2 regions of the Devosia sp. 919 genome follow, and region 2 is predicted to be linked to the other one. Evidence: riboswitches for the same ligand, from Rfam matches in the RefSeq annotation. Region 2 holds a riboswitch; the other holds the start of a gene.

Region 1 (15,854 bases), on a different contig from region 2:
ACGCGCAGGCAAAACCGCTCGCCACCGGGCAGATCGGCGCGAAAAGTGTGGTTTTCGGAATGATTGATGAGGGTGAGGGTGGCCGTGCCGAGCTGCGGCCAGAGCGTTCGCACGGATTCGAGATCGCGCTGATGCAACGGCATGGCGGGTGTGCCCGCTTCTTGAAGCGTGAATTGAAAATGGTCGGAGCGGCCGGATTTGAACCGACGACCCTTTGTCCCCCAGACAAATGCGCTACCAGGCTGCGCTACGCCCCGACTGCTGGGACACATAGAGAAGCTAGGGTTTTCAGGCAACCCCGAAATTCGGGAACAAAGGAACAAACCGAAAATTCGACGTCGAAAAACGCTGTTAGTGGGAGAAAGCCCCACCAAAGCGTCACAGAGGTTGCGCTTTTCGTTCACGGCGGTGGAGCAAGGCAGATGGCACAGTAGAATACGATAGATGACGCGCCGAAGGATGGGACCGTATTCTTGGGGTTCTACCGCCGTCTAGCGGCTTCGCGGCTGACCAGACCTGCAGCGATGCGTCTGGACCGTTTGGGGCGGAGGATGTTGGAATTGCTAGTTTGAGAAAGGCCGTCGAGACCCCACCCACTGGATGCCCCCTCCCACCCCTCCGGTCCAAAGCTAATGGGAGAGGGGAGATGGAACTGAGCGCCAAACAAGAGCAGCGGATTGGTTGGAGGATGCGCCACATTGATTGGCTCCTGCCCGGACGTCCGGAGGTACTGAGGACAAAGAGTAGTTTGTCGCAATGTTCGAGGCTACGCTTGATCAGAGCTTCTTAGAGGGCACGCTAGAGCCGCATCGGCTCGTTGAGCTTATTGCCACCAAAACCAGCAGGCCATCCCCTGCCTGCCATAGCTAAAGCAAAAGGCGATCTGGCTAATCGAAATAGAACGACCCTAACCGAAACCCCAAAGGAGGGAGAGGCTGGGGCGCGATGAACTGCCCAGGATTGGCAGGGACAGATCAAACACCTACCAGGCAAGTTCTGTGTACGTAGAATTGCTCCTTTAAACCCGTTGTTAAGTACGTTTTATAAGTGTTCGACAAAATTCCAGTTCGATATGGGGTTCGTTTACGAGATAATTGTTAGCTCGTACACCCGACATGCTGCGAGATAAGATGCATTCATCACAGCCGCTCCGCAATAATGTTCAAGTTTTTTTGGACGCCCTAGAGCGCGTCGTGCTGAGTGTAATTTTCAGCTTCTTCGCATGGAAGCTCGGTCAATCGTGGTTGACAACCGGAAGCATCATCACGCTTATCGCTCTTGTTTCGGAAGGCGCAGTTCTCTTTTTTGTGCTTTTCAGGCGCTTCACTACCGAAGTTTCGATGCTACCTGGGGATTGGCTGCTCGCTTTTTTGGGCACTGCAACGCCGCTCCTGGTACAGCCCTCTGGAAATGAAGGGCTTGCTCCGCAGGCTCTTTGCGCAGCGCTGATGTTGGTTGGAATGTCTGTCCAGATCGCTGCCAAATTAACGTTGCGACGGAGCTTCGGAGCCGTGGCAGCGAACCGGGGGGTGAAGAAAAAAGGTCCCTATCGGCTGGTTCGCCACCCCATGTACGCCGGCTACATCTTGACCCAGATTGGATTCCTCCTCTCCTACCCGAGCGTCTTCAACTTGGCGGTTTATTCTGCAGCATTTGCTTTTCAGATCGGGCGCATCTTGGCGGAGGAAAGAGTCTTAGCGCGCGATGCAAGCTATCGTGATTTCACTGCTGCCGTGCCTTATCGGCTGGTGCCTGGTGTATTCTGATTTGAGGCGCAGCGAACACAACGCCGATTTGGCCTAGTAGCTGAACATTGGACAACAGTTACAGCCGTCAGGGCGAAGGGTCGTATGCCTTTGGTGCTTGTCAGGACCCCGACCTACCGTGGCTCGGAACCGCTCCAACGAGCCATTCAGTGCCTACGGGCGCAAAGCCATGGCGAATGGATCTGCGAGGTGCGCGATGATTGCCCAGATGGCAGCGCGCGTAGTGTGCTCGAGGAGCTCGGGGATCCGCGCGTTCGCTATGTTCACAACCAGCCGCAGAAATTCGGCGTCCAAAATCTTGACGACTGCTTTAGCCTGGAGAACGCATTTCACGCCGACTACTTCTTCATGCTGGAAGATGACAACCAAGTTCGCCCCGAGTTCGGAGCGCCTTAGGACGCATGCGAGCCCTATCGGTTACACCGGTGTCCCCGTCTTGTCTGGCCTGCCCCCCTGCCCTATGTTTGGCGCTGCAGGAGATGTTTCCTGCATTCGTTCTCAGGGCGGGGTGTAATTCCCCACCGGCGGTAAGGGGAAACCCAAGCCCGCGAGCGCCCGGCGCAGGTCGGGGTCAGCAGATCCGGTGTGATTCCGGAGCCGACGGTCATAGTCCGGATGAGAGAGAACGGGTCTGGCTTTGGAGCTCGAGCTTCGTTGCGGTTGTGCCGCTGCGGGGGTTGAGCGCCATTCCTTCCCGTAAACCCTGAGGTAGCTGGGTCTTACGCGAAAGGATAACTCGTTGAGCCAGATTGCCTCCGCCTCCCCCCGTCGGCAGATTTCACCTTCCATCCAGGGCGCCATGCTGATGCTGGGCGCCGGGATTGCCTATGCCGGCGTCAATGTCGCCACGCCCATTGCCACTTATCAGTTGGGCTTTCCCTCCACCTCTGCCGTGTTCTGGCAGTATCTAATTGCGGCGCTGCTCTGCATCCCATTGGTGTGGAACATGGGCCTCAAGGCCCTAAAGACGCGTCATCCCGTGGTGCATCTCGTGCGCATCGTGCTGTCGGCCGCCGGCGCGCAGGCCTTTGGCTTTGCCTTTGCCTTGGGCGTGCCGCTTTGGCAGGTGATCGCGCTGGTGATGACCTCGCCGTTCTTCATTATCCTGGGGGCCTGGTTGTTCCTGGGCGAGCAGGTGCGGTTGCCGAGAATCCTGGCCACGGTGACCGGGTTTGCCGGCGCGATGATTATCCTGCAACCCTGGAGCTCAGTGTTCACCTGGGCGGCGCTGTTGCCGATCCTCGCGGCGGCGCTGTGGGCGGGATCGTCGCTGCTGACCAAATATCTTACTCGGTTCGAAACGCCCGAATCGATCACGCTTTACCTGATGCTGCTGATGACACCCGCCAATGCGCTGTTCCTGATCCCGACCGGGTTGGCCATTCCGGGCGGCGAAGTGCTGTGGCTGATGGTGCTGATCGGGTTCCTGTCGGCGGCGGCACAGTATCTGCTGGCCAAGGCCTATGCGGTGGCAGACGCGACCTATCTGCAACCCTTTGATGATCTCAAGCTGCCGCTCAATGTGCTGGCGAGCTGGCTCATCCTGTCCCAGGCGCCAGATCTCTGGTTCTGGCCCGGCGCGCTGTTGATCGTAGGGGCATCGCTGTTCATCATGCGGCAGGATAGCGGGCGCAGCGTTCCGGCGTCACGCTGAGCCGGGGCGCTACGGCGCCCCGGCCTCTCCCGGCGGGCGATTGATTCGGAATGATTGAGCATTCCGCCGGGAAAGCGTTGTCGATCGTGCCGGGGGGCGCTATCTCCTCGCCAGCCCAAGACCAAGCCGGAGGGAATCAATGGCGCCGACAAGCGAGCAACAAGCTGGATATGTGCTGACGCTAAGCTGCGTGGACAAGCCGGGCATTGTCGCCGCGGTGACCACCGAATTGGCGGCGCTGGGTGCCAATATCGCCGAAAGCAACCAGTTCTGGGACCGGCAGACCGGCACCTTCTTTATGCGGCTGGCCTTTGCTGCGCCCGAGGGCGTCGATCGCGATGCGCTGGAGCGGGCGCTGCGCGCCCCGATTGAGCGGTTCGGGATGAAGACCACGCTGGTGCCGCTGTCGCGCCGGCCCAAGATCGTGATCATGGTCTCGAAGTTCGACCATGCCCTCCTGCACCTGCTCTACCAGATCCGCGTTGGGTGGCTCGATGCCGAGGTGGTAGCTATCGTGTCCAACCACCCTGAGGCGCAGCGGATCGCCGATAACGAAGGCATTCCGTTTCATCTGTGGCCGGTGAATACGAGCAACAAGGCCGAGCAGGAAGCCAAGGTGCTGGCGTTGGTGCAGGAAAGCGGCGCTGATCTGGTGGTGCTGGCGCGCTATATGCAGGTACTGTCCGATACGCTCTCGACGCGGCTCTTTGGCAAGATCATCAATATCCACCACTCGTTCCTGCCCAGCTTCAAGGGAGCGAAACCCTATCACCAGGCCCATGAGCGCGGGGTCAAGCTGATCGGGGCAACGGCACATTACGTGACGCCGGACCTCGATGAGGGCCCGATCATCGAGCAGGAAACCGCCCGGGTCACCCATTCGATGAGCCCTGAGGATATGCTGGCGGCTGGCCGCGATATCGAGAGCCGGGTGCTGGCGCGGGCCGTCAAGCTGCACCTCGAAAATCGGGTGATGCTGAACGGGCACAAGACGGTGGTGTTCGGCTAGATCAGGTTTCGCGCGCCCGCTCGAGCAGGCGCTTGCATTCCAGGAGTTCGCGCAGCACGTCGGAGAGCTTGTTGCGCGCCTCCTTATCCAGTGCGGGGCTGGCGGTCATTACCGCTTCTTCGATCTCGGCTTCGTCGCCGGCTTCTTCGGCCATTTCGATCATGGGCAAGATGTCTTCCACCGGCTTGCCCTCGCCCACAGCGATGACATAGCGACTACCCTGATCCTTGAGAATGCGCTGGACGCCCTTGATGGTAAAGCCCTGATCATAGAGCAGATGACGGATGCCGCGCAGCAGCAGCACGTCTTCGGGCCGATAATAGCGGCGCCCACCACCGCGTTTGAGAGGCTTGATCGTGGAGAAGCGCGTCTCCCAGAACCGCAGCACGTGCTGGGGCAGGTCGAGTTCTTCAGCAGCCTCGGAAATGGTCCGGAAGGCGTCGGGAGACTTGTCCAACACACACCCCTTGGCAAAAAACGCCTTACTTTTCCGCGGTGACCATAGATTTGTTGATCTTGGATTTCAATACGTTGCTGGGTTTGAACACAAGAACCTGCCGCGGCAGGATCGGCACTTCCTCACCAGTCTTGGGATTGCGCCCGATCCGCTCGTTCTTGGAGCGTACCTGGAAGGAGCCAAACGAGGAGAGCTTCACATTGGAGCCCGAAATCAGCGCCTCCGAGATCAGATCGAGCACGCGCTCGACCAATTCCGCCGATTCGGTTCGGGACAGACCTACCGAGCCATAAACGGCCTCCGCCAGGTCAGCCCGCGTTACTGTCTTCTGAGTCATTCGCACCCCCGTTTGGACGTCAGGGCCGGCCCATGCAAACAGGCCGATTGCTTGCCTGCTTGTGGCGGCAGCACCCAGCGCGTTTCGCCCGGGCAGCGGCCACAGAACAGTGTTGCCACCCGCTCAGTTCACATGCTTCCAGCGATTGCCGCACCGGGCTCCTCCGGCCCGCCGTTAACACTAACGCCTTGAAACACCTCAGGTCAATGCAGCCAAAAAGGCTTACCAGCGAATAAGCGAAGCACCCCAGGTGAAGCCGCCGCCCATGGCTTCGAGCATCACCAGGTCACCCTCTTTGATGCGGCCATCGGCCACCGCAACGCTGAGCGCGAGGGGAACTGAGGCGGCCGATGTGTTCGCGTGGCGATCGACGGTGATCACCACCTTTTCGGGGGGCAAGCCGAGCTTGGCCCCTGCCCCATCGATGATGCGGCGGTTGGCCTGGTGGGGCACGAACCAGTCGAGGTCGTCCACGGTGTAGCCGGCCTTGTCGAGCGTGTCGTAGACCACATCGGCGATCTTGCCGACGGCATGGCGGAACACTTCGGGCCCCTGCATGCGCACATGGCCGACGCCCTTGGTGGAGGACGGGCCGCCATCCACATAGAGCTTGTCCCAATGGTGGCCATCGGAGCGCAGGGCGGAGGCAAGAACGCCGCGATCGGGCGCGCCATCAGCGATTTCCACCCGCTCCATGATCACCGCACCGGCGCCGTCGCCGAACAGGACGCAGGTGCCGCGATCGCTCCAGTCCAGCAGGCGCGAAAAGGTTTCGGCACCAATCACGAGGGCGCGGCTGGCAAGGCCGTTCTGCAGGTAGCTGTCGGCAGTGGCGACCGCATACACAAAGCCCGAGCATACCGCCTGCAGGTCAAAGGCCATGCCATGATGCATGCCCAGCTTCATCTGCACCAAGGTCGCCGCGGCCGGAAAGGTGTAATCGGGCGTGGTGGTCGCGACGATGATGAGGTCGATGTCGTGGGGCGTCATGCCGGCGGCATCGAGCGCCTGCTGGGCGGCAGCAACGGCCAGATCAGAGGTGAACTGACCTTCGGCGGCGATGTGGCGCTCCTTGATGCCGACCCGCTGCTGGATCCACTCGTCGGAGGTATCCACCATCTTGGCCAGTTCGGCATTGGTCAGGATTTTTTCGGGCAGATAGGCGCCCACGCCGCGAATAATAGAACGAGTCTTGGTCACGCCGGGTTCGCCTCGGATGGTGGAGGTGGAGTTTCGGCAACGGCACTGACGGGGAAACGCTTCATGCTGTCGCCGATCTTATCGATCAGGCGGTTACGCCCCATTTCATAGGCAAGGCCCAGGGCACTCTTGTAGCCGATTTCATCGGTGCCGCCATGGGACTTGATGACAACGCCATTGAGGCCCAGGAACACGCCGCCATTGACGGTGCGAGGATCCATCCTATGGCGTAGCTGCTTGAGGGCCGACATGGCAAAGAGCGCGCCGATTCGGCTCATCAGATTGGCCTTGAGGGCGTTGGAGAGGTATTTGCCAACCTGGCGGGCGGTGCCTTCGGCGGTTTTGAGGGCGATATTGCCAACAAAGCCTTCAGTGACGACCACATCAACCGTGCCCTTACCGATGTCATCGCCTTCGACAAAGCCGTGATAGGTGAAACCGGCGCCGCTGGCATCGGCGAGGATGCGGCCGGCCTCCTTGATGGAATCGAGGCCCTTCACTTCCTCGGTGCCCACATTGAGCAGCCCGATGGTGGGGGATTCATGGTTGAATAGCGCCCGAGCGAGCGCCGAGCCCAGAATGGCGTAATCCACCAGTTGGCGCGCATCGGCGCCAATGGTGGCGCCCATATCGAGCACGATGATGTCGGTGCGCAGCGTTGGCCAGATCGCCGCAATGCCGGGACGGGCAATGCCTTCCATGGGCCGGAGGCAAAAAGTTGCCATGGCCATCAGGGCGCCGGTGTTGCCGCCCGAGATTGCCACATCGGCCTGGCCATCCTTGACCGCCTGGATAGCCATCCACATGGACGACGTGCCCTTGCCCTTGCGCAGGGCCTGGCTCGGCTTTTCATCCATGGCGATCACCGCTTCGCAGTGATTGACGGTGCTGACCGGCTTGAGCTCCGAGAACTCATCGAGCAAGGGGCTGATCTGTTCCTGGCGGCCATGGAAAATGAAGCGGCTATCGGGGTGCTCGCGCCAGGCCAAAAGCGCACCGTGGATCACGGCTCGGGGGGCGTTGTCGCCACCCATTGCGTCCACTGAGATGGTTATCGTGTCAGTCATTTCGGCCTATGGTTGGTCCCCGGAAGGCTCGGCGGCACCATACCCCACCATGGGGTCGGCGCAAGCCCGGCCAAGAGGGCAAGTTCTTATTTATCGTCGCCAGTCTTGAGCTGGCGCAGGCTCGCGAACGGCCCCTGATCTTCGGGGGGCGCCACAATACCCAAGGCGTCGAGGCTTTCGCCGGGCAAGCGCGGATAGGGGTCGATGGCCAAGGCCAGGGTCTCGATCAGCAAGGCGCTGAGGTCAACCTCGGGCCCGTCGATGTGATCGGGAAAATCATCATCCTCGAGGTCGATGAACAGTTCCGAGCCGGGCGTGGCCTTGTGGGCCTGATCGGGCTCAGGCAGGAAGACGCGGTCCACCGGCTCGTCGATCTCCTGGGTCACGGGCTCAAAGGTCACGACGGATGGCTGCACGATGCGCGCGGTCAGCCGACCGAGCACCCGGATGCCGCCGCGCAGTGGGGTCGCCACCAGTTTGGCGCCGAATTGCTCCACGGCAGATAGCTTGAGTTGCTCGGCCAGCGCAGCGAGCGCTGCGGCTTCGGGGTGAACCTCGATCTCGCGGCCCGTTGCAGGCAACCGATCCACCCGGATCACAGCGTCGATAATGGGTGCATCAGTGTGCTTCATGCCGCTACCTCAAAGGAAAGGGTGCCAGTGGTGATCGCCTGGCTCGACTGGCGCGCCAAAGCCGCATCGAGCGCCAGCACATAATCGGCGAGCGCCGCGACCTGGGCCGGCTCGGCGCCATCGAGCACATTGCGCGTCAGCACCGATTCGAGAGCTGCACGATCATTGCTGTCGATGGCAACATTAAGGGCAGCGAGCAAACCAAAGAAGATATTGCCCATTTTCTGAATTTTCTTGGGCACTGCCATGTCGCCGACGCCCATTTCACGCAGGGAGCGGTCCATGTCCTTGAAGAACAGGTCAAACACTGCCTGGCTGAATTCCCTGGTGGGCGCATCTTCCGAGCGCAGGCGGCGAAACAGCAGCGCCAGATGCAGGCTGATCATGTCGAAGCGCCCGGTGACGGTGTCGGGCACGCCCCAATCGCGATAGAAGACGGGCTGCCGGGATTGAGACACAATGGCGCTATAAACGGCGTAAACGGGCTCGGCAGCAGGGTTCTTGCGGAACAGGGAGAGGATCATGGATTGCGCTCAGCGTCTTGATCGGTCAAACACGAAGCAGGACCTGCGGACGGGTGATTGCCACCTTGCCAGATTGGCGCCTTGGCAGGTACACATTTCGGCGGCCGGAAAGACCACGAATTCGTGGGGACGGCTATAATCGAGTGCCATCTGGAAAGTCAAATTCATGCCTGTGCGTTTCGCCCTCGGACCGATGATGCCGTTTGCTGCCGCCGCTGTGATTGCCGTGGCACTTGCCGGCTGTACCGGCAGCAGCACTGCCTTTGTCAAAAACCGGACCCAGGGCTATGAAATTTCGGAAAGCGCGCTGGCGCAGATCCGCGTCGGCCAAAGCAAGGAGCTGGTGACGCTGGTGCTGGGATCGCCCCAGACCACCAATACCTTTGGCGACCAGTCGGCCTTCTACTATGTCGAAACCAAGGTGCAGCAGACCAATTTCGGGCTGACCAACATCAAGTCCCGCACGGTGCTGGTGGTGTATTTCGACAAGAACAACAAGGTGGTCGACAAAGCGGTGTATTCGCTGGCCGACGGCAAGACGGTGACCATCGAGAGCCGCCGTACCCCATCGTTTGGCGAGGATCGCTCGTTTGTGGATTCGATCCTCAATTCGTTCTGAGGCAAGGCTGCCCCAGTGACACAAAAGCCCCGGGAGACCGGGGCTTTTTTATTGGCTAGAGCGTTTCGCTGAGGTTGTTGCCATGTTCGCGCGCCATGGCATCAAGCGTGGCATTGACCAGCCCGCTGGCATCGTCCTCGTAAAAGGCCTTGGCCACATCCACATATTCGGTGATGACGACGCGGGGCGGAATATCGCGGCGGCGTAGCAGCTCAAAGGCGGCGGCGCGCAGGATGGCGCGCAGCGTGGCATCGACGCGTTCCATGGGCCAGCCTTCCGCCAACGCCCGATCAACGGCAGGATCGACTTCGAGCTGGTGCTTGGCGACGCCAACTACGATCTGGCGGAAAAAATCGGCGTCAGCGGGCAAATACTGCTCGCCCTCGATCTCGCGGCCGAGATGAAAGGCGCCGAACTGCGCGAGGGTGTCTTCCAGGCTCTGGTGCCCGACATCCATCTGATAAAGCGCCTGCACCGCTGCCAGCCGGGCAGCACCACGCTGATTGGCGGGTCGGTCGGTTTGCGGATCGCGTTTGGGGGCTTGAGCCATGAGGGGGTAACTCGAATGGGGGGTGGCCGGTTCATTGCGCGTTGGAAAAGCGCGACCGGGTGAAACACGGGATCAGTCTTCAGGCAGCGGCGGGCTGCTGTTGGCCTGCGCCAATTCGGACAGAAACGAGCGGAAGTCGTCGGCAGCCGAGAAGTTCTTGTAGACCGAGGCGAAGCGGACAAAGGCCACGTCGTCGAGCCCCTTGAGGCCCTCCATGACATATTCGCCGATCTGGTCGGAGGTCACTTCCACGTCACCCAGGGATTCGAGTTGGCGCACGATCCCCGAGATCATGCGCTCGATGCGCTCGGGATCCACCGAGCGCTTGCGCAGGGCAGTGTAAACGGAGCGGGCAAGCTTTTCGCGATCAAACGGGACCTTGCGGCCGCTTTTCTTGACCACGGTCAGGTCGCGCAGTTGCACGCGCTCGAAGGTCGTGAAGCGGCCGCCGCAGCCGGTGCAGATGCGCCGGCGCCGGATGGCGCCGGAATCCTCGGTCGGGCGGCTGTCCTTGACCTGCGTATCGTCGTCGCCGCAATAGGGACAGCGCATGCCTATGCCTTACTGGTAGATGGGGAAGCGGTTGGTGAGGGCGACGACCTTGTCGCGCACCGCGGCTTCGACCATGGCATTGCCCTCTTCGGAATTGGCTTCCCGCAAACCATCGAGAACCTCAACGATGAGATTGCCGATCTCCTGGAATTCGGCGACCCCAAAGCCGCGGGTGGTGCCGGCAGGGGTGCCGAGGCGAATGCCCGAGGTGACGAAGGGCTTTTCCGGATCGAAGGGAATGCCGTTCTTGTTGCAGGTGATATAGGCGCGGCCAAGCCCCTGCTCTGCCCGCTTGCCGGTGGCGTTCTTCTTGCGCAGATCCACAAGCATAAGATGGTTGTCAGTGCCGCCCGAGACAACATCGAGCCCGTGGGACTTGAGCGTTTCGGCCAAAGCACGGGCATTGGTGACGACTTGCTGCGCATAAGCGCGGAACTCGGGCTGCAGCGCTTCCTTGAAGGCGACGGCCTTGGCGGCGATCACATGCATCAGGGGCCCGCCCTGCAGGCCTGGGAACACGGCGGAGTTCACCTTCTTGGCGATGTCCGCGTCATTAGTGAGGATCATGCCGCCGCGCGGACCGCGCAGTGATTTATGCGTGGTGGTGGTGACCACATGGGCATAGGGCACTGGGGAGGGATGGACACCGCCGGCAACGAGACCGGCGATGTGGGCCATATCGACCATGAGGTAAGCGCCAACCGCGTCGGCGATTTGGCGGAAGCGCGCCCAATCCCAGAAGCGGGAATAGGCCGTGCCGCCGGCCAGGATCAGCTTGGGCTTGTGCTCGTGGGCCAGGCGCTCGACTTCGTCCATATCAAGGAGGTGATCGTCGGGGCGCACGCCATAGGACACGACATTGAACCACTTGCCGCTCATGTTGACGGGCGAACCATGCGTCAGGTGCCCGCCCGAATTGAGGTCGAGGCCCATAAAGGTGTCGCCGGGCTGCAGCAGCGCCAGGAACACCGCCTGGTTCATCTGCGAGCCGGAATTGGGCTGCACATTGGCAAAGCCGGCGCCGAACAGCTGCTTGGCGCGCTCGATGGCGAGGTTTTCGGCAATATCGACAAACTGGCAGCCGCCATAGTAGCGCTTGCCCGGATAGCCCTCGGCATATTTGTTGGTCATGATCGAGCCCTGGGCTTCAAGCACAGCGCGCGAGACGATGTTTTCCGAAGCAATCAGCTCGATTTCGTGCTGCTGACGACCCAGCTCGCTGCTGATCGCGCCCGCGATTTCGGGATCGGTTTCTGCCAGACCGGCGGAGAAGAACCGAGGAAAGAGCGGAAGAGAGGCAGCAGCGCTCATGGCGTACTCCAGAATCCAAGATATTGGGTTGTGGTGGGTGGTATGGCGCAGCCTGTAGCACAAAGCGCGGGCTCAATCCAAGGGCGCGTTAGCTATTCGCTTATGTGACGCAACTTGCGGGCCGCTGGATCATTTTAGCAGTTGGAGACCGGATAGGCCGGCCACGTGGGGGCAGGAGTTTATCATGAAAACCATCTTCAATACCGTAGGCGCCGTAGCTATGGCCGGCTTGCTGGCCTTTTCCGGATCGGTCCCCGCCGAGGCGCAGGGCCTGTTCAGTCGCCATGATCGCGGCTGGCACGATCGCGACTGGCATGATCGGGGCGACTGGCGCCCGCGTCGGCATCATCATCGCGGCTGGCGCGGTAATGGCGGTGGCGCAGTTGCCGCCGGTGTGCTGGGCTTTGGCCTTGGCGCAATCGTGGGCGGAGCCATCGCCAACGACAATCGCCGCGGTGATCGCTTGATCGGCCCGGTTTATGATTACGGGCCGTCCTATAGTGCCCATGTTCGGGCCTGCTATGCGCGCTATCGCTCCTATGATGCGCGCACCGATACGTTCCTCGGCTATGACGGCTATCGTCACCGCTGCAATCTCTAGCAGCTAGCTCCTCCAAAAAGCCCGGGTTTGCCGGGCTTTTTACTAGAACAGACGTGGTGTTGCGGCGGGTGCCGGCGTTTCGGCGAGGCGCCGGCGAAGTTTGGCGAGCGCCACTTGCTGCATCTGGGTGCGGGTTGCGGCGGCCGGCGTGATCACAACGACCTCGGTCCCAGTGGCGCTGTCGATGGCCGCGACGCGCATCTGGGCGCCAACCTGAACGAATTCAAACAGAACCTGAACGTCGTTCATCTTGTCTCGGGGCGGATGTTACTCCCGCCCTGCCCTCAATTGTGGACCATACAAAAAAGGCCCTCCCGAAGGAGGGCCTCGATAAGTGCGTCGCTTAAGCTTCGAAGGTCGTCTTGCCCTGCGCGTCGAAGTTGTAAACGTCATCGCGGAAGCTGACCGTGCCCTGCCGGTTGGCCCAGGCGGTGATGTAGGTGGTGTGGATCGGCACCTGACCCTCGCACTTGACGTCGAGACGTTCGAGCGACTCGAAGGTGGCGTTGACCCGGTCCTGGGTCCAATCACCATTGTCCCGCAACAGCCAGCTCACCAGCTGATGCACGCTTTCGACGCGCACGCAGCCCGAAGAGTGGAACCGTGCATTTTCGCCGAACAGAGCCTTGGTCGGGGTGTCGTGCAGGTAGCAGTCATAGGGGTTGTAGAAGTTGATCTTGCAGTGGCCCATGGAGTTGGCGGCGCCTGGCTCCTGGCGATACATGTAGTTCACTTCTGCATCGCTGATATTGGCCCAGTTGATCGTGGCAGGATCGATCTTGTTGCCCGAGCCATCATAGATGAAGATGTTCTGCTCGGCCAAGTAGTTGGGGTTTTCTTGCATGTACTTGGTCAGGTCCTTGCGGACCAGCGACTTGGGCACGTGCCAATAGGGATTGAAGTTGATCTGGCTGATCTTGCTGGCCATGATCGGGGTGGCGCGATCGACACGGCCGACCACGGCGACGTGGCGCTGCTCGACCATGCCGCCAGCAACCGCCTCGATGGTGGCGGCGGGAATGTTGACCACCACATAGCGCTCGGACAGGTTCGGGGCGAGGTTCTGCACCCGCTGGAAATTCAGGTAGAGCTGGTTGAGGCGCGTCTGGGCGGGAACGTTGAGGGCGTACCAGGTGGGCTCGTCGATCTTGCCGTTGACGATCAGGCCGTGGCGGGCCTGGAAGGTGCGGATGCCGCGATCGGTGACTTCATCGACCACATCATCGACATTTTCGACCAGCGCCATATCGCCTGACGAGATCAGGCGGCGCTTGAGCGCGATGGCCGGCTTGCCCTTCTTGCCGCTGGACAGACCATAGGCTTCCTGGGGGACTTCTTCCCAGCCGCCGGCGGCGACAAAGGGCTCATACTGGGAGATCGCCAGCTGCAGATTATAGGCCGTATCAAAGGACAAGATCGGCTCATTGGTCGCAATCAAGGCTTCGGCGGCGGCCGTGTTGCCGTCGGAGTCGATTTCGCGCAGGGTCCGATTGCCCGAGAACAGATCCAAGATGCTGCCGTCCTGCGCCCAAACGGCGGAAGGAAGGGCAGCGCTGGCTCCGGCAACGGCCATGGACCGGAGGAGTGAACGTCGATTCAACCGCATCTAAACACATCCAATTTGCCCGTCGCGAGTTGCGAAGGGTCTTACCATCGTGTTCCGCAGCCCACCGCCAGGGTCACCCGAACGGGCGAGCTTCAGAATTCAGGAACCATCATTACGCGGGAAATGGTTTCAACCGCGTAACCAGCGCTGTGTCGTCAGTTTGCGGCACAAATAAGTAAACGCCGGCCGAGGCCAGCGTTTCACTTGGTGTGTGGCACCATTGCTACAGTTTTACTAAGACGAGCCTAGAGCTTGTAGAGGATCTGATCGACCCAGAAGCGTTCGAGGCGCGCGAGGGCCTTGTTGAGGCCGTCAAACTCGTCATCCCCCAGACCACCGACCTTGTCGATGGATTTGAGATGACGGTCATAGAGTTCGTCGATCACTTCGGCCACTTCCTCACCTTTGGGGGAAAGCTTGATGCGCACCGAGCGGCGGTCGGAACGCGAGCGTTCCTGGAAGATATAGCCGCTTTCGACGAGTTTCTTGAGGTTATAGGAAACGTTGGACCCCAGGTAATAGCCCCGCGAGCGCAGCTCTCCTGCAGTCAGTTCCGCATCGCCGATGTTGAACATCAGCAGCGCCTGAACCGGGTTGATGTCGTCCCAACCCATGCGGTCAAACTCGTCCTTGATCAGGTCGAGCAGGCGGCGATGGAGCCGTTCAACGCGTGAAACGGCTTCCAGATAGAGTGGCTTCAGCCGCTTGGGCTGCTCGGGTACCATGGCCTCGCTGGCGTTCGATTTGCCTACCATTTGAGCCTCGCTGTTGCTGTCCGTGCGACTTTTCGCATCTCATGAGAGGAAAATATGGCGTCCCCCGCTAACATGCGCCTAAGCCACACGCTTAAAACTATCTTACGGGAAAACAACGAGAATTTGGCTTTATTCTTCGTTACACCCACCAACACAATTGTAACCTAAAGACGGAGTTAAGGAGGAAAACCTCGTGAAAACGTCGGGTGGCAGTGGCTTCATGTGCCGGCTCGGCGAGCTCTACTGAGGAAGCCTCACGACAAGTTCATCCCAGTGCTCCAATACGTCGTTGCGCGCCCGGATTCCCCCTGAACTGCGCTGCCGCTCCTCGTCCTGAAGGAGGCGCGCGAAGACCAGGCGCCGTGTGTCGTGCTCGGCCCAGCCGACGAACCATCCCCAGCCCCTCGCGCGGTCGAACGAGCCATCAGCCCGGCGCGGATAGGCCGATCCGGTCTTGCCAGAAACCGTCCAGCCAGCGGAGGTCGGCCAACTCTCGACAATGGCCATGGTCATGTCGATTGCGTGCGGCTCCACCGGCAGAGTGCCATTGACGAGATGGCGCAAGAACGCCACCTGCTCGACCGGGGCGATCTGGAGGGACGAGCTGATCCAGGCGCGCTCAAGGGCATTGTCCTGCCCGGGATCGCCGGCCAAGTCGGCATTGCCGTAGCCGAAATCCTGGGCGTAGCCCTGCAGGCGCTCGACGCCAAGCTTTGCGGCGATCTGCTGGGAGAACCAGACCACGGAATGCTTCATCCAGCGCAGCGGGTTGGTGGGCTGCTGCCACTCCGGCCCACCCCAATCGGGGTAGCCGGGCTGGAACGGGAGGGTAGGCGTAGTGGCATTGGAGAGAACGCCGGCGTCATAGCCCATCGCGCTCAAGGCTAGCTTGAAGGTCGATGCCGGGGTGACGCGGGTGCGGCAATCCCCCTCTTCCAGCAGGATGGTGCCACTCTCCGCATCGGCCACAACAGTGCAGATGGTCTTGGCCTGAGTTGCCTGCAGTGGCAGCAGCAGGAAAGCAGCGGCAAGAACAAAGACGGCGGGCTGCATGAACACTCCAGGAGATCGGGTGAAAGTTTTGGGCAGGCTCAGGAGAGCTGGGTTTGCTGATGCTGCACGATCTTCCAGCCCTGGGGCTGGCGAAGGTAAGTCGAGGTGCAGAGAGCGCGGTAAGGCGGGGCGCCGGCGCGCTCGGCCTGCGCTTCATAGGA
Region 2 (15,854 bases):
CAAGACCACCGCAAAAAACTGCGGCATCTGGATCATCGAAGAATAGGAGGTCAGGCGGTTGCCCAATCCGAAGCCGCCGCCAACCATCTCGGCGCCTACAGCAGTGAGCAGGCCAAAGATCGAGCCAACCATCAGGCCAACGAAGATCATCGGCAGTGCCATGGGAGCGCGGATTTTCCAGAAGATCTGCAAAGTCGAGGCGCCATAGGAACGGGCCAGCGCGATCTTGCCTCGGTCGACGCGGCGAAAGCCGGTTGCCGCGTTGATCATCACCATGGGTCCGGCCGCCAGCGCCACTGCAATAATGCGGGGCGTGTAACCGAAGCCGAAGCGCAGGATCAGCAGCGGCACCAGCGCCAGCATGGGCGTGGTCACCAGCAGCAGGATATAAGGGGTGATGATCTTTTCCGCGAAAGGAAACTGGGTAATCACCGCCGCCAGGACCAGGCCGATCAACGCGCCGATGGAAAATCCCGAAAACAGCTCAACCAGCGTATGACCGAGATGGGGGAGGATGAACCAGAAATCGGTGACCAGGGCCATGCCGATCTCGCTCGGCTTGGGCATGACGTATTGCGGCACGGCAAACAGGTTTAGCAACAGTTCCAACCCGCCAATGACGATGAGCGCAACGATGACGATGATGGCCACGTCACGGGCTGACTGTATGCCGGGCCCGGCAGCCAGGGCGGACATGTTGGCCACACCCACGCCGCCACCCGCCTCAGATTTGGTGAATTCAGGAATGGCGTCCGTATTGTCCATGTCGAATTCCTAACCAGCTGCCGTGGCTGCAACAAAGCGGGGTCTGCCGGCCAGGCTCTTCTGGTCGCCCATGATTTCCCGCTTGATGATGTTGGTGAGGTCAAACACCTCTTTGGTTGCCATGATCTCCATGGAACGGGGCCTTGCGAAAGGCACGAGGTTGTCACTTGCGATACGGCCTGGTCGCGCACTCATTACGATCACCCGATCAGACAGGAAGATCGCTTCCTCTATGGAGTGGGTGATGAGCACAATGGTGGTTCGCGTATCGAGGTAGATCTCCTCGACGAGGTGGTTCATTTCCTCGCGCGTGAAGGTATCGAGCGCGCCAAACGGCTCGTCCATCAGCAGCACGGAAGGTTTGAACGACAGCGCCCGCACAAGCGCCACGCGCTGCTGCATGCCGCCCGAAAGCTCGCGTGGCATGCGTTGCTCGAACCCCTCGAGTCCCACCCGATGCATCAGCTTGGAAATCCATTCCTTGTCGGGTGATTGCCCCATGATCTCGAATGGAAAATTGATATTGGCTTCAACACTGCGCCAGGCCAGCAAGTTCGCGTCTTGAAATACCATGCCGATGTCCCGGCTTGGCTTGATGATAGGCTTTCCATCAAGCTCGACCTGACCTGAGGTCAATTGGTGCAGGCCGGACATGGACCACAATAACGTGGTTTTACCGCTGCCGGACGGACCGACAACAGAGACTATCTCACCCGCCTGCACCTCTAGGTCACAGCGATCGAGCGCCAGAAGGTCGCCAGAGGCGGTTGGATAGACTTTTGTAGCCTGCCGCACTCTCAGTTTTACGCCGCCTGACTTCTGATCGACCATTGCCTCGCTGCCCGGACAGTGTGTTGATGAATACTAGTTTCGCGCCGCCAGCATGCAGTCTGTAACTATCCAACGCAGATCGTCAAGGGAGCAAAAACAAACTTTCAGCAGTGTAAATCTTTGCCTATTTTAAAGGCGTTGGGCCACTTGTTAGTTCTGAAAGTTTCCTACATGATCCAATTCTTGCGGCGCGGTGAGCATCTTTGGTGAGGCTCGTCGCGGCACAATCGTTCCGGATCGAACATGGTGAAAATCCACAATTGCGTGGGCTCCAGAAAGCAAAACCATGAGCAAGCGCAACAGAACGGACACAGTTCAGGGCAACACCCAAGCGCGCATCCCGGACATCATTTCCCAGATCAGGGACAACTACCCTGAGTTGCGCCCGGCAGAGCGCCGGGTTGCCGATGTCGTTCTCGCCGATGTTGCATTCTGCGTCGACGCCTCCAATTCGGACATAGCAAGCAAGGCCAATGTCAGCGAGCCGACCGTGACCCGCTTTTGCCGGGCTATCGGGTGCGAAGGAGTACGCGACTTCAAGCTCAAGCTGGCACAGAGTGTCGTCGTCGGGAGGATGTACCTGACGGGTATGCATCTCCCCGCTTCAACCGAGGATGGCTCGCCACTTTGGAACACGGTGTTCGGCGAAGCGCGCAATGCGCTCAATGCCGTGGAACGTCAGGTTGATCCGGCCGAAGTCATGCGGGCCGCAGAGCTGCTCGCCAATGCGCATCAGGTGGCGGTCTTCGGACTGGGCGGCAGTTCTTCATCGCTGGCGCTTGAGACTCAAAACCGCCTGTTCCGGTATGGCGTTATGGTAGCAGCCCACTCCGATCCTTACGTCATGCGCATGGTCGCCTCTACGCTCAAGCCAAACGATGTGGTGATCGCCATTTCAGCTACGGGACGATCGCGCGAGGTGGTCGATGCCGTAGCTCTGGCTCACCAGTATCGGGCCAAGACGGTTTGCATAACGGCCCCCAATACCGAGCTGTCGCAGCTCAGCGATGTTCGCCTCACTGTCGCCATCCCGGAATTCCCCGACACGATGAAGCCCACCGCCTCGCGGTTTGCCTTCCTCGCCATCATCGATCTTGTTTCAGTCGCTACCGGGTACCGGCTCGGCGCCTCGGCGCTCGAGACGTTGCGCCGGGTAAAATACAACGTCCTGTCGCATCGCCAGGGAACAGAGCTCGAGCCACTTGGAGACTGAGGCGGGACAGAGCAGCATTTCGGCCGGGCTATTTGCCGGTCAATTGGGGGACGACCATGCACGACACCGCCCTGGCAGTAGATGCCACGCTGTGGCTCACCAGTTTTTCGCAGGCCCTTGAGCGCCATGACGTACCCGGGGCTTTGGCGCTGTTTGCCACGGACTGCTACTGGCGCGACATGGTGGCCTTCACCTGGAACATCAAGACGACCGAGGGCAAGCAGGACATCGCCGCCATGCTTACGGCGAGCCTGGAGCATACTGCGCCATCCAAATGGCTGTTGGGACAAGTCTCCGGCTCACGCGCCGGCACCATAGAAGCCTGGTTCACCTTCGAGACCAATGCTGGCACGGGCGAGGGCATTGTGCGGCTGGAAGGGGGGCTCTGCCGCAGCATTCTGACCACCCTGCAATCACTGCATGGTCACGCCGAACCTTCAGGCGCCTCCCGCCCCAAGGGCGTGAAGCACGGCGCCGATCGCAACCGCGAAACCTGGTCGGAACAACGGGCGCGCGAAGAAGCCGCGCTTGGCAATAGCGAACAGCCTTATTGCCTGATCATTGGTGGCGGGCAGGGTGGTATCATGCTAGGCGCTCGTTTGAAGCAATTGGGTGTGCCCACAGTAATCGTCGAGAAGAACGCCAAGGCGGGCGATTCCTGGCGCAACCGTTATCGCTCGCTCGTGCTGCACGACCCCGTCTGGTACGACCATCTGCCCTACATCCCGTTTCCAGAGCACTGGCCGGTGTTCACCCCCAAGGACAAGATGGGTGACTGGCTTGAGATGTACGTTAAGGTCATGGAACTGACCTACTGGGGCAGCACTGAATGCGTCAGCGCGGTGTTCGACGCCCACCCCAAACGTTGGAGCGTGCAGTTGCTCCGTGATGGCAAGCCGTTCACCCTCTATCCCGCGCAGTTGGTGTTCGCTACCGGGGCATACGGCCCGCCCAAGTTCATTCATTTGCCAGGCGCCCACCAGTTCGAGGGCGAGATCCTTCATTCCAGCCAGTACAGCGATGGCGCAGCCTACGCGGGCAAACACTGCATCGTCATCGGAGCTGCCAGTTCGGGCCATGACGTCGCAGTCGACCTCTGGGAAGCAGGCGCCAAAGTGACCATGGTGCAGCGCTCGCCTACTACCGTGGTCCGGGCCCAGACCCAGCTGGATCTTGCCTTCAGCATCTATTCCCAGGAGGCGACCGAGGCTGGCATCGACGTGGACAAGGCCGACATGATTGCTGCAGCTACCCCGTTCGGGCTGCAGCCGCCGATCCAAAGGGCACTGGCCGGCCAGATGAAGGTTCGCGACGCAGATTTCTATCAAAAGCTCGCCGCTACCGGCTTCCTGCTCGACTTCGGCGAAGACGAAACCGGACTGATGATGAAAGCTTATCGCACCGGTTCAGGCTATTATGTCGATGTAGGCGCCTCGCAGTTGATCATCGACGGCGAGATCAAGATCAAGTCGGGCATTCCCATCGAGACGCTCACCCCAAAGGGCATGCGCTTCGCCGACGGCACAGAAGTGCCGGCGGACGTCATCATCCAGTCAACGGGCTTTCAATCCATGCACGAGGTTGTCGCCAAAATAGTGGATCGCACCACCGCCGATGCTATCGGCCCCTGCTGGGGTCTTGGCTCTGGCACCCGGAATGACCCCGGCCCATGGCACGGCGAACTGCGCAACATGTATAAGCCCACAGCGCAGGAAGGCCTCTGGTTTCAGGGCGGGAACCTGGCGCTTTCCCGCTTCTTCTCCAAGTTTCTCGCTTTGCAGATCAAGGCCCGCATGGAAGGCATCAGCACGCAGGTTTACCGGACTTTTTTCTAAGGCCAATGCTCGAAGACAACCGACTGGGTGAGCGGCCCACCGTAGACCTGTTCTAAAGCGGCAGCGGAATACAGTCGAACCGCTAGTTGTGGCACTTCGCTTTTGGGCTTTGGCTTGACGAGCGTCGCCTGGTGACCAATCCGTTCGTCAAAGCCCCGCCACCGACCCTACGCTGCCCACGGCGTTAGAAGGTCCGGGAACTCTATAGTGGCCGCAAGGACGTCGGCAGAGGTGACTTCGGGCAAAAAAGCCGACTGGCAGCTTTCAGCGCTTGCCTACGGCAGGGTGAACGGCCGGAATGGGGCGCCTTCCTGACCGACCGATCACGACCCCGTTGCTGCCGTTCACGCTCTTCGTACCGCGGCCTGAAAGCCGACATTACGGCATTGTCGTGAAGTAGGAGGTTGCTGCGGTTAAGCTGGGATCTATCCAGACCGATCTGCTGATCGTCCGAGGTGACGGCGGTACGTCATGGCGGGTATGGATGGGCGATAACTCTTCAGCTCCGGAATGGGGGCTCTAAGCCTCATATCCTCACGAAGACCGATGAAGGCTGCGCCGCACGACGCACAGCAGTTTGGCCACTTCCCCACCTGCTTCGTGGGTGATCAAGCTGGAGGGCGGTCCGCCCGTGGCGGCACAGAACCATGAGGTCGTTGGTTATGTACTTAGAGGTCGCGAATAAACGCGAGCAGATCGGCGTTGACTAGCTCAGGATGGGTGGCAAACAGGCCGTGAGACAGGCCGGGGTATGTTTTCAAGGTAGTGTTGCGGACCAACTTTATTGCTTTCTTAGTCGAGTTTTCGAACGGAACGATCTGATCATCCTCACCGTGCAGAAACAGGACCGGGACGGAGATGGCCTTCAGATCCTCGGTGAAATCCGTCTCGGAAAACGCGGCGATACAGTCGAAATGCGCCTTGGCGCCACCGCTCATGGCTTGGCGCCACCAATTGTCGATGAGCCCTTGATTGACCTCGACGCCGTCGCGGTTAAAACCGTAAAAAGGTCCACTCGGTACATCCAGGTAGAACTGGGCGCGGTTCCTGGAAAGGGCCGCGCGGAACTCGTCGAACACCTTCATGGGAATACCACCTGGATTGGTGCTCGACTGGACCATGACAGGCGGCACAGCGCCGATCAGGACAGCGCCGCCGATGCGGCCGGGCTCCGCGCGGGCGGCATAACGCGCGACCTCGCCTCCACCTGTCGAATGCCCGATGTGGATAGCGTGGCGCAGATCCAGAGTTTGGGCGATCAACGCCACGTCGGAGGCGTAGGTATCCATGTCGTTGCCAGCATCGGTCTGATCGGATCGGCCATGACCACGACGGTCATGAGCTATCACCCGATAGCCATGAGACAGAAAGAACAGCATCTGACTGTCCCAGTCATCGGCGCTAAGCGGCCAGCCGTGGTGAAACATCACGGGCTGGGCATCTTCCGGTCCCCAATCCTTGTAGAAGATAGTGGTACCGTCGCCCGCTGTTATGGTTGCCATTGCAGGTAATCCTTCCTCTTGGCTTGGTTGATATATGCCAGCGACCCGCGTGGTCCCTGTGCACAAGTTCCGCTCGATACGAGAGCGGCGCAGCTTAGGATGAGGATGTTAGTGTCACGACCGGGTCGTGCGGCGCAGAATGTGCTGCTTAAGTGCCGATCTTGCGGACTCGCAGGCGTTAGTCAGGCCCACCAGTCGCCAGCGCCCTGCCTTGTCGCCTGGTTGAAGCCTAGGCTGATGTAGTATTCGCCCGGCATCGCCACAGGATTTCGGTCGGCCGGCGCTGGCGGCCCTCTTGCCGGCGGAACGGAGCTGTGCCCTGCGATATCGCAAGCATGGCGCTAGCGGTCAGCTGCCGGTGCCCGATCGGTGGCGCGACCATGATGACCCGCAAGATCGGCACTTAAACAGCAGTTCTTACGACGCGGCAGATTCCGCTAGCGCTTAGAAACGGCACCTGGAAGCAGGTCGTGCTCTCGTGTGGAGCAGAAGCGCCTGCGGAACGCCGCCCCGGATGAGGGCCACACCAAACACAAAGGAAATTCGATGTCGCTCAAGATAACCGCCAGCACTGCTCTGGCTTTGCTGCTCACTTCTCCTGCACTGTCGGCACAGAGCCTGGCAGATGACAATGAGATCAATGGTCGCCCTGTCGCGTCGATCATCGCCACCCTATCCGCGCGCGGTATCAAGGCGACGGCAGTGGAGCAGTGGGGGGACGGGGTACTACGCGTTGAGGTTAGGAATACAAGCGGTCACAGCTTGCTGCTGGTAGACGAGGATAGTCTGCGTCCTCTCACGGAAACGCAGGTGGTCGGAACCGAGCTCAATGCGGGCGTCCCACCCATTCCGCGGCCGCAGCGGCTCACGCACGGCACGCCTCAGTCGCTGATTGAAAGCGACGATGAGTGAATTTGCACAGGCTGCTTGGCTCGCACAAGCCGGGCAGCCCCGCCGCGCACCCTCCTTGAGAACTTCTCCAAAGTTGGCCGAGGGGGGCGAGGCGCAGGCGGACTCCTCAGTATGCTTGAAGCTGCTCAGCCGCCGGGAGATATGTCTGACACCGCCGTGCCGGATCTCGTCCTTTATCAGGACCTGACCGGCGGGAATCGAGTTAGCGGCGACCTTGGCGGCGGAGCTTTCGATGTGACAAGCGTAAAGGGTAGTTTCTTCCTCGCTGCGCCAAACTTTGCCAATAAGGTCATAGTCGAGACCAGCCATCGCCTCCGTAGCTTGTCGTTTCCCATAACGTGATGGCAGGGGGTGCTCGAGGAAGCAGCCCACGGCCAGTTCTCCTTCGAAAATCTAGATCTCCACCACGGATCGTTCGAGTCGCCGACATCCGATCAGCGCTCCAGCAACTTTGGGCGTTGTGTGATGAAGAGGGCGCGCCGTCGCGTTTGCTGGCGCAAGCCGCGGGCTGCGAGATCCTGGCGCAGCTTTACCGGTTAGGCGGGGAACCGTTCGCGCCCATAAGGGGTGGCCTCACTCCATGGGCGCAACGACGTTCGCTGGAGCTGGTGCGGGCACGGCTCTCGGAAGACATCAGCCTCGACGAACTCGCAGCCGAGGTCCGGCTCTCATCGTTTCATTTCGCCCGCATGTTCAAGCAGAGCCTGGGTGTTCCGCCACGGGTCTACCTAACGCGACTGAGGATGGAGAGGGCTTGCGAACTCCTCGAGATGACGGACCTTCCGGTCACCGAGATCGCGCTGGAGGTTGGGTACTCGTCCAACCAGGTACTTGATCGAGTGTTCGTCAAGCATCGCCACATGAGCCCGACCGACTACCGCCGAGCGGTTCGCGATCCAGTTCGCTCGATGGAATTTTCCTGACACTGGAGCCGCAAGATTGGCGCGTTTGCGGCAAGGGCAGCGACGCTTCCGGCTCCGGCAGCCGATAGCTTTATGTGGCGACAATTAACTTCGTCCCCTCAAGAAGGCATTCAAATGAAACTCTGGAAATCGCTCTATCTTTCGACTGCTTTGGCGGTCGTGGCACTTGGGCCTGCTGCCGCACAGCAATCCCCCGAGGATGTCACGGTCGCCGAGTTCCCCTTTGCCAAGGCGGTGCTTGCCGAGGGCTTGGGCAACCCCTTCGAAATAAGGCTCGGGGCAGACGGCTGGCTTTGGGTGACCGAACGGACAGCCGGGAAGATCACCCGGATTAACTTGGAGGACGGCACGACCAAAACAGCCTACGCGTTCAACGTGCCCGAAGTGTTCGAGGTGGCTGAGGTTATCCAGGGCCAGACCGGAGTGATGGGGTTTGCATTCCACCCCGAGTTCGGCAACGGGACCGACCAGGTATTTGTGTACCACACCTACCAGGATGCTGAACGCACCGACCCGACGCAGTTGGACGAGAAAGCTCCGTTTCATCGGCTGTTCAACAAGGTGGTCCGTTTCGATTACGACGCGACAACCGGCACGCTTTCCAACCCAACGGACATCTTGACCGGAATTCCGTCCAGCAACGACCACAACTCAGGGCGGATGCAGGTCGGTCCTGATGGAATGATCTATCTGACGGTCGGCGATCAGGGCCACAATCAGCTGATCAATTGGTGCCGGCCTATCGAGTCCCAGACCCTGCCCACAGCAGCCCAGCTCGCGGCGGAAGATCACTACGCCTATCAGGGCAAGGTGCTCCGCATGAATCTCGACGGCAGCATTCCGGAGGATAACCCTGAGATCGATGATGTGCGCAGCCATGTGTACAGCTACGGCCACCGCAATCCGCAGGGTCTCTCTTTTGCAGCAGATGGGACGCTCTACGCCAACGAGCACGGTCCGGATTCGGACGATGAGATCAACATCATCAAGGCGGGCGGCAACTATGGCTGGCCCCACATCGCTGGGCAGCAGGATGACAACTTCTACCTTTATGCCCAATGGGGACAAGCATCTGAGCCCTGCGGCGGCCTTGATCCGATCGGCCCCTCACAGGGAGCGCCTGACGTTGTGCCGCAGCAGGCGGAATCCGAGTGGCAGGCGCCAGAAAACTACGTGATGCCCATCGCCACGATGTTCACCGTGAGCGAGCCGCTGCCGGGATGCGAGGACTTTGCTTATCTTTGCCGCCCAAGTGTTGGGCCGTCCTCCATCACCCTCTATGAGCAGGATAGAGTGCCGGAGCTCAGCGGGCGGTTGATGAGCACAACGCTGAAGCACGGCTCCATCTACAGCATCAACCCAGCCGCCGAGGAGGACGGGTTCACGCGCTACTATCTGGGTGCAAACCGTTTGCGGGATCTCGAGATCTCCGATGACGGCGGCACGATCTATCTCGCCACCGACTTGAGCGGCGGTGTTGTGGATCCTCAGGGAGGGGTGTCCGAGACACCTGAAAATCCCGGAGCGATCTTGGTTTATACGGCCAAGTGAGAGTCCGGACACCGCCGGACAAACGGCTTGGGACGGCTGCCTCCCTTGCGCCGGGCTGATTGAGGCCACCCCTACAACTCCGCGGTCGAGAAGATGAGGACCGCGGAGCCGCCGGCGGCTTTCTGAGGCCCGTGAGGCCTTTTTCCGGGAAACCCAAATGACAAGTTACGAACAAGCGCGACTACACGATGGGGCGGAAGCCGTGTTCGCTCAATTGGTTCTAAGCTACGCCGACGCCAACCACCGAATTGCCAATTCGCTGCAGCTTTTGGTGGCGACGCTCCAGAGGCAAGTTCGCTCGGTGAGCGACGAGTTGGCCCGAGCCGCGCTTGTCGATGCATATCAGCGCTTGACTGCCGTCGGGACGCTGCATCGGCTCCTTGCGCATAGCGGGTCGAATGAAAGCCTTATGCTAGACGAGTTTCTGGAAAGGCTGGTCGAGGCGCTTCGTGATGCTTGGACGGAGCCATCTTCACGGGACGCTGTACGATTATCTTGTGTGGCGATTGCTTTGCCCAAGGTTCAAGTCATCCAGCTCGCCATGATTATCAGCGAGCTGGTGTGCAATTCACTGAAGTACGCTTACCCCCCTGATGCAGTTGGCGATGTCAGAATAAGCGTCACACTCGAGCATCCTGCGTCACTCTTGGTGAGCGTCGAAGATGACGGGTTCGGCTTTGGCAACAGTCCGGTGGCGTCAGGCGCCGGAACGGGGAGGCAACTCATCCAGTCCATCGCGGCAAACCTTCCGGCAAGTCTCGAGCAGCACGAGTTAGAGGTTGGAACCCGGGTGCAACTACGGCTTGATCTGCCGCTCCTTGGAGAGGAGGCGCTGCGGCCAGGTGCGTCGGATTTCGTTACCGGAGAATAGGTCCAAGCCCGGACAGTGTCCGCGATGGCACGTGCCGATTTTCGCGACACAGCTGAACCGATCGCAGGTCTAGTGACGCCCACGACTGCGCAATAGGAATCCCCCCATATCACCTCGCCTGTGACAGGCTCGAAGGAGAGTATTACTAATATGAGCTGGAACCCAGCACTCGAACCGGGCTGCCCCGATCGGGTCTCTGTCGACGCAATCGAAACCCTTATCATCCCGCGCTCCCGCGACATCGGAGGTTTTGAGGTGCGACGTGCCTTGCCAGCGCCCAAGCGGCAGATGGTTGGTCCATTCATCTTTTTTGACCAAGCAGGACCGGCCGAATTGCTTACGGGTCAGGGCATCGATGTTCGCCCGCACCCGCATGTGGGCCTCGGCACCGTCACTTACCTGTATCGCGGCGATTTTCATCACCGCGATAGCACGGGCGCCGACCAGATAATTCATCCTGGTGAGTTGAACTGGATGGTTGCCGGACGTGGGGTTTCCCACTCGGAGCGAACCAGTGCGGCAGCACGGAGCGGGCCAAACAGCCTCTTTGGGATACAAACCTGGCTCGCCCTGCCTGACCGTTATGAAGAAATGGCACCCACATTCGAGCACCACGGCAAGGAGGCGCTTCCCCACATCGAGGACAGCGGTGTCTCGGTCCGGCTGATCCTTGGTCGTGCGTATGGCGAGCTAGCGCCGGCCAAAATGCTCTCGGAGACCTTTTATGCCGATGTGCTCCTTGAGCCGGGAAGCCGGATGCCGATGCCCGACGAGCATGAAGATCGCGGAATTTATATCGTCCAGGGCTCGATCTCGATCGCCGGTCAAGAGTTTCAAGCGTCCCAGATGATGGTTTTCCGACCGGGCGACCGGATCACCGTCGCTGCCGGCGAAACTGGTGCTCGCCTGATGATCCTGGGCGGCGCCACCCTACCTGGTCCCCGCTATATTTGGTGGAACTTTGTCGCCTCGTCCCAGGAACGCATCGAAGCCGCCAAGGCGGACTGGCGAGCGCAGAAGTGGGGCGAAGGGCGGTTCGACCTGCCGATCAACGACCGCGACGAGCACATTCCATTGCCGGAGTAGCAATCAGCAACCCACCGCAGTGGCGGGTCTGGGCAGTGCCAAGACACCGAACATTTCCAGCCAGAAAAACGGAGACTTTGCAATGAGTGACGACGAGCGCCGAACCGATCGGACCCAGGATATGCCGCTTGTCCCTGGTGGGAACGTAGTGCGCGAGGACGAAGGATCCAAAGGTCGCTACAGCGTGGCTGTCGACGGCTTCGAGGCCGAAATGACCTATAGGCACGCCGGGGAGAGATTGATCATCATCAATCACACCTTCGTCCCCGATGAGTTGAGAGGCCGCCGAATTGGAGTGAGTATGGTGCAGCAAGCGGTTGAGGACGCTCGGCGCGAGGGGTTTTCCATTATCCCACTTTGTCCCTTTGCCAAGGCGCAGATCAATCGTCATCCGGAATGGCAGGACATCCTGATGCGTTCATAGGCACTCCAGGCACAGGATTGTCGAACCTAGCTGCGGCCACCATTCGTCGTCACACGCGCCTTGCGCGTGCCCCAGTTGGCCGCTCCGGAAGCCCGGAGCCTTGTCCGCAGCCACTGTGTAGACCCCTAGAGATCGGCAAGTCAGCCGAAACATGTAAGATTCTAAAGGAGATGAAATGAGCGACCTTTCAACAATTGCCAAGGGAATGACTGTTGTCGGCGCAGACGGCGTCAAGGTGGGCCTGGTTGCGGACGTTGCGGGCTCCAGAATCAAGCTGGAGTCTGTTGTAGTCGACAATAACGCCGTCCCAAGCCTCTACATCCCGGGAGGATTGGTTGCCCATATAGAGGGCGACGTCGTTCGACTGACCGCAACCGGGGCCAATGTCATGCTGTTCGATGAACAAGAAGATGGCACCTTGGCTGACTGACGCTGTGACGACGTGCTGCGCCCTGTTCACGCGTAAGACGCGCGCCAAGCACCTGCTTGGCGTCCATGTTCCGGGACTGAATGGACGGCCAAGGTTCTGCCTGGTCGTCCTTTCAAGTGTTCTGCCACTATCTCAGAGTGGCCGGGGCAACAGGTGCAATCTTCCACAAGTCCCTGACGCTTTCCTTGTCGCGAGCCTGTGTTGGGCGCCATCTGCGACAGGCTACGCGCGAACGCCAGTATGGGCGTGGCCTTGCTGCCAAGGCACGAGGCACCGCGCACTTAGAGCCCCACGTCCTGGAAGAGACTGAAGTAGTCAGCAGGTCCGTCTCGCTCAACAGCGCGACCGCCAGGCCCACTTCCCGGCAAGTCCTTATTGTCTGCGGGGAGAGACGATCAATCCCTTAAACGCAGCTTATTCCTCGGCCTGAGCCTCCCTAGGTAAGTGCGAACAACACGAAAGGAATTCTCGATGTTTTCCATTATCAGGGCCACCGCTGCTGCCGCTTTGCTGCTGGTGTCTCCTGCGGCCCTCGCCGCACAAAGCCTGTCGACCGATAATGACGAGATCAATGGTCGTTCGGCCGCAGCGATGATCGCTAACCTGTCCGCCCGTGGGATCAACGCTACGGCAGTTGAGCTATGGGGTGACGGCGTGCTCAGCGTCAGTGTCAGGGATGCAGACGGCGCTCACCGATTGCTGCTGGTGGACGAGGATACGCTGCGCCCGCTCGAGATTGCGCCTCAAGTCAGCACTGAACTCAACGTGGGCGTCGTGCCCAGCGCTAGTCCGAGGCGCTTGACCAACCTGGCGCCGGAGTCCTTGGTCGAAGACAAGGACGACTGAAGCCGTACAGGACTGCCTCGCTGCTGCGAGACGGTCCTTGCGCTTGGAGCACACAGGCGGGAGCAATTTTGCCGCAAGCCGAAGGCACCAGCATGACTAGTACCCGCGCTCGCAAGCAACTCGCCAGCCAGGTACTGTGCCGTTACCGCAAGGCAGCGTGGGTGGTTACGCCTCTGTGCCCACTTGATACCCACGCCTGTGTGCCTTTATTCAACTAATTGAGTTCTCAGGGCGGGGTGAAATTCCCCACCGGCGGTAATTGTGTCTTTCGGCACATCAGCCCGCGAGCGCCTATCCTCTTGGGGATGGGGACAGCAGATCCGGTGCAATTCCGGGGCCGACGGTATAGTCCGGATGGAAGAGAACCAATGATGTGCACGCGCGCTTTCCGATAACCGGATTTCGCGCGTTGCGTCGTCATTTGCCCTGAAACTCCTCGAAATTGACGAGGAGAAGGGAATGTACCAAACTACAACCATCCCACATATTCGGCCTGAGCACGTTCTTCGGGCCTTTTCGCACGCTCTGGACGCGGCGCGAGCCCATGAGGGGGCAACGGCTCCAAATCCTCCGGTAGGCTGCGTTCTGCTGGATAGGGCGGGGCAGGAATTGGCCGTGGGGGCCCATCGTCGGGCCGGAATGCCACACGCAGAAATCGAGGCCATCGCGAGCGCCCGCGCCCGCGGCAAAGCCGATAGCATCAGCACGATCGTCGTGACGCTCGAGCCGTGCAACCATCATGGACGTACACCACCCTGCGTTGATGCAATCCTGGCCACCAACGCCCAACAGATATGGATAGCCTGCCGCGATCCCAATCCGGATGTGGCGGGTCGCGGAGCAGAGCGGCTGCGTGCGGCCGGGTGCTCGGTGCACTATTTGGCGGACTTAAAGCTACCCGGAGCAGAGTTCCTGCTCGCCAGTGCCGAACGCCTCCTTGAGCCATTCGCGAAGAGGAGTCTGACTGGGCTTACTTTCGTCACCATCAAACAGGCCGTGTCGTCTTGCGGCAGTATGGTTCCGCCTGACGGCCAGAAGACCTTCACCAGTCCGGCATCGCTTGAACTGGCACATCGTCTGCGCCGTAGGGCGGACGCGATCCTTACCGGCTCAGGCACTATCCTGGCTGACGCACCGCTGTTCACCGTGCGGCTGGTCCCGGACCATCCGAACAAGCACCGTATGCTGGTGGTCCTTGATCGTCGCCAGCGGGTTTCTGCCGGCTACCAGGATTCCGTCGAGCAGCGTGGTTTGGCCGTCTACCGGGCTGATCGGGTGCACGAAGCGTTGGAAAAGATCGCCTCGGCAGGGGGCATGGAAGTGCTGGTGGAAGCCGGGCCGACCTTAACCGAACACCTGCTCTCGTCCGGCCAGTGGGACGAACACGTGCTGATCGAGCAGTCAGCAAATTCGGACGGCACTGACAGGGTCACCATTCGCCGCAACGCGGCCACCCAGTTTCACCTACACCGAAAGGAAATCGATGTTCTCGGGCATAATTGAACGCATGGGGCGCGTGACGCGGGCCTCAACCAGCGGCGGTTCGCTTGAACTCGAACTACAAAGCGGCATCACAGACCTTTCCCTCGGCGAAAGTGTAGCCGTTGATGGGGTCTGCTTAACCGTCACCCAGTTCGATGATACCGGCTGGGCCCGGTTTTTTGTCAGCCCTGAAAGCCTGGCGCGGACCAATCTTGGTCGCTTAGCCGTTGGCGATCAGGCCAACCTGGAGCGGGCGGTAACCCTTAACACCCGGCTTTCCGGACACATGGTGCAGGGGCATGTTGATGGGCTCGCTCGGTTGGCGGAACGGCAAGAGACCGATGGCGCTTGGCGGCATGTGTTCCTGCTTCCGGAAGCTCTGGCACGCTACTGCGTGGAAAAAGGTTCGATCACCCTCAACGGCATCAGCTTGACGATCAATGGGGTCGAGCCGCGCGAAGCGGGGCTCGCGGTGATGGTGACCATCATCCCGCATACCTGGAACCACACCAATCTGCACGCCCTCGCCATTGGCGACGACCTCAATGTCGAGGTCGACATTATGGCCAAATATGTGGAGCGCCTATGTCTGCCATATCTCGAGCTCTGACTGAATTGCGCAACGGCGGCATGGTGATCCTCGTCGATGATGAGGATCGAGAGAATGAAGGCGATCTGGTGGCTGCCGCCGAGTTTGTAACTCCTGAGGCGATCAACTTCATGGCCCGGTACGGGCGTGGCCTGATATGCTTGGCGCTCGACGGGGAACAGGTAGATCAGCTGGGTCTGGCACCCATGGTCGCCCATAATGAGGCTCGGCGCTCGACCGCCTTTACCGTCTCGATCGAGGCCCGCGAAGGGATCACCACCGGGATCTCAGCGTATGACCGAGCACAGACCATCCGGGTCGCCGCCGACCCAAAGGCTACAAAGACCGACATCGCCTCGCCGGGTCACGTTTTTCCACTACGGGCGGCCGAGGGTGGTGTGCTGTCCCGCAATGGCCACACCGAAGGCGCCGTGGACCTGATGCGGCTGGCAGGGCTGCGGCCGGCCGGTGTCATCTGCGAGATCATGCGCGACGATGGGGAGATGGCCCGGCGGGTCGATCTGGATATCTTTGCCCAGGAACACGGCTTGCAGATCCTCACTATTCGGGACCTTGTCGCCCATCGCCTCGCCC

The links. A riboswitch is a leader RNA that binds a small molecule or an ion and turns the genes downstream of it on or off. The one in region 2 is predicted to bind FMN.
Region 1: linked by a shared signal. The riboswitch ahead of HRQ64_RS08010 (DMT family transporter) and the one ahead of ribD (bifunctional diaminohydroxyphosphoribosylaminopyrimidine deaminase/5-amino-6-(5-phosphoribosylamino)uracil reductase RibD) in region 2 are both predicted to bind FMN.

The regions. Positions count from the first base shown of each region.
Region 1 covers NZ_JABAOL010000001.1:1,653,414-1,669,267, reverse strand. The annotation lists gene HRQ64_RS08030 (phosphotransferase) at 1-143, opposite strand, end outside; tRNA gene HRQ64_RS08025 (tRNA-Pro) at 181-257, opposite strand; gene HRQ64_RS08020 (isoprenylcysteine carboxylmethyltransferase family protein) at 1,116-1,766, shown strand; gene HRQ64_RS08015 (glycosyltransferase) at 1,851-2,162, shown strand; FMN riboswitch at 2,257-2,397, shown strand; gene HRQ64_RS08010 (DMT family transporter) at 2,506-3,420, shown strand; gene purU (formyltetrahydrofolate deformylase) at 3,560-4,429, shown strand; gene HRQ64_RS08000 (MerR family transcriptional regulator) at 4,431-4,886, opposite strand; gene HRQ64_RS07995 (integration host factor subunit alpha) at 4,912-5,223, opposite strand; gene HRQ64_RS07990 (beta-ketoacyl-ACP synthase III) at 5,446-6,423, opposite strand; gene plsX (phosphate acyltransferase PlsX) at 6,420-7,490, opposite strand; gene HRQ64_RS07980 (DUF177 domain-containing protein) at 7,577-8,122, opposite strand; gene HRQ64_RS07975 (ubiquinol-cytochrome C chaperone family protein) at 8,119-8,646, opposite strand; gene bamE (outer membrane protein assembly factor BamE) at 8,813-9,265, shown strand; gene nusB (transcription antitermination factor NusB) at 9,321-9,815, opposite strand; gene nrdR (transcriptional regulator NrdR) at 9,888-10,367, opposite strand; gene glyA (serine hydroxymethyltransferase) at 10,377-11,678, opposite strand; gene HRQ64_RS07950 (BA14K family protein) at 11,863-12,279, shown strand; gene HRQ64_RS07945 (serine hydroxymethyltransferase) at 12,322-12,528, opposite strand; gene HRQ64_RS07940 (L,D-transpeptidase family protein) at 12,623-13,789, opposite strand; gene HRQ64_RS07935 (MarR family winged helix-turn-helix transcriptional regulator) at 14,131-14,640, opposite strand; gene blaOXA (class D beta-lactamase) at 14,881-15,693, opposite strand; gene HRQ64_RS07925 (DUF4440 domain-containing protein) at 15,732-15,854, opposite strand, start outside.
Region 2 covers NZ_JABAOL010000002.1:15,270-31,123, reverse strand. The annotation lists gene HRQ64_RS17555 (ABC transporter permease) at 1-765, opposite strand, end outside; gene HRQ64_RS17550 (ABC transporter ATP-binding protein) at 775-1,596, opposite strand; gene HRQ64_RS17545 (MurR/RpiR family transcriptional regulator) at 1,883-2,809, shown strand; gene HRQ64_RS17540 (NAD(P)/FAD-dependent oxidoreductase) at 2,866-4,644, shown strand; gene HRQ64_RS17535 (alpha/beta hydrolase) at 5,313-6,146, opposite strand; gene HRQ64_RS17530 (hypothetical protein) at 6,693-7,058, shown strand; gene HRQ64_RS20275 (hypothetical protein) at 7,170-7,400, shown strand; gene HRQ64_RS20270 (AraC family transcriptional regulator) at 7,517-7,981, shown strand; gene HRQ64_RS17520 (glucose/sorbosone family PQQ-dependent dehydrogenase) at 8,096-9,532, shown strand; gene HRQ64_RS17515 (sensor histidine kinase) at 9,690-10,403, shown strand; gene HRQ64_RS17510 (pirin family protein) at 10,554-11,489, shown strand; gene HRQ64_RS17505 (GNAT family N-acetyltransferase) at 11,572-11,913, shown strand; gene HRQ64_RS17500 (DUF2171 domain-containing protein) at 12,089-12,343, shown strand; gene HRQ64_RS17495 (PepSY domain-containing protein) at 12,815-13,189, shown strand; FMN riboswitch at 13,408-13,559, shown strand; gene ribD (bifunctional diaminohydroxyphosphoribosylaminopyrimidine deaminase/5-amino-6-(5-phosphoribosylamino)uracil reductase RibD) at 13,649-14,692, shown strand; gene HRQ64_RS17485 (riboflavin synthase) at 14,673-15,281, shown strand; gene ribB (3,4-dihydroxy-2-butanone-4-phosphate synthase) at 15,257-15,854, shown strand, end outside.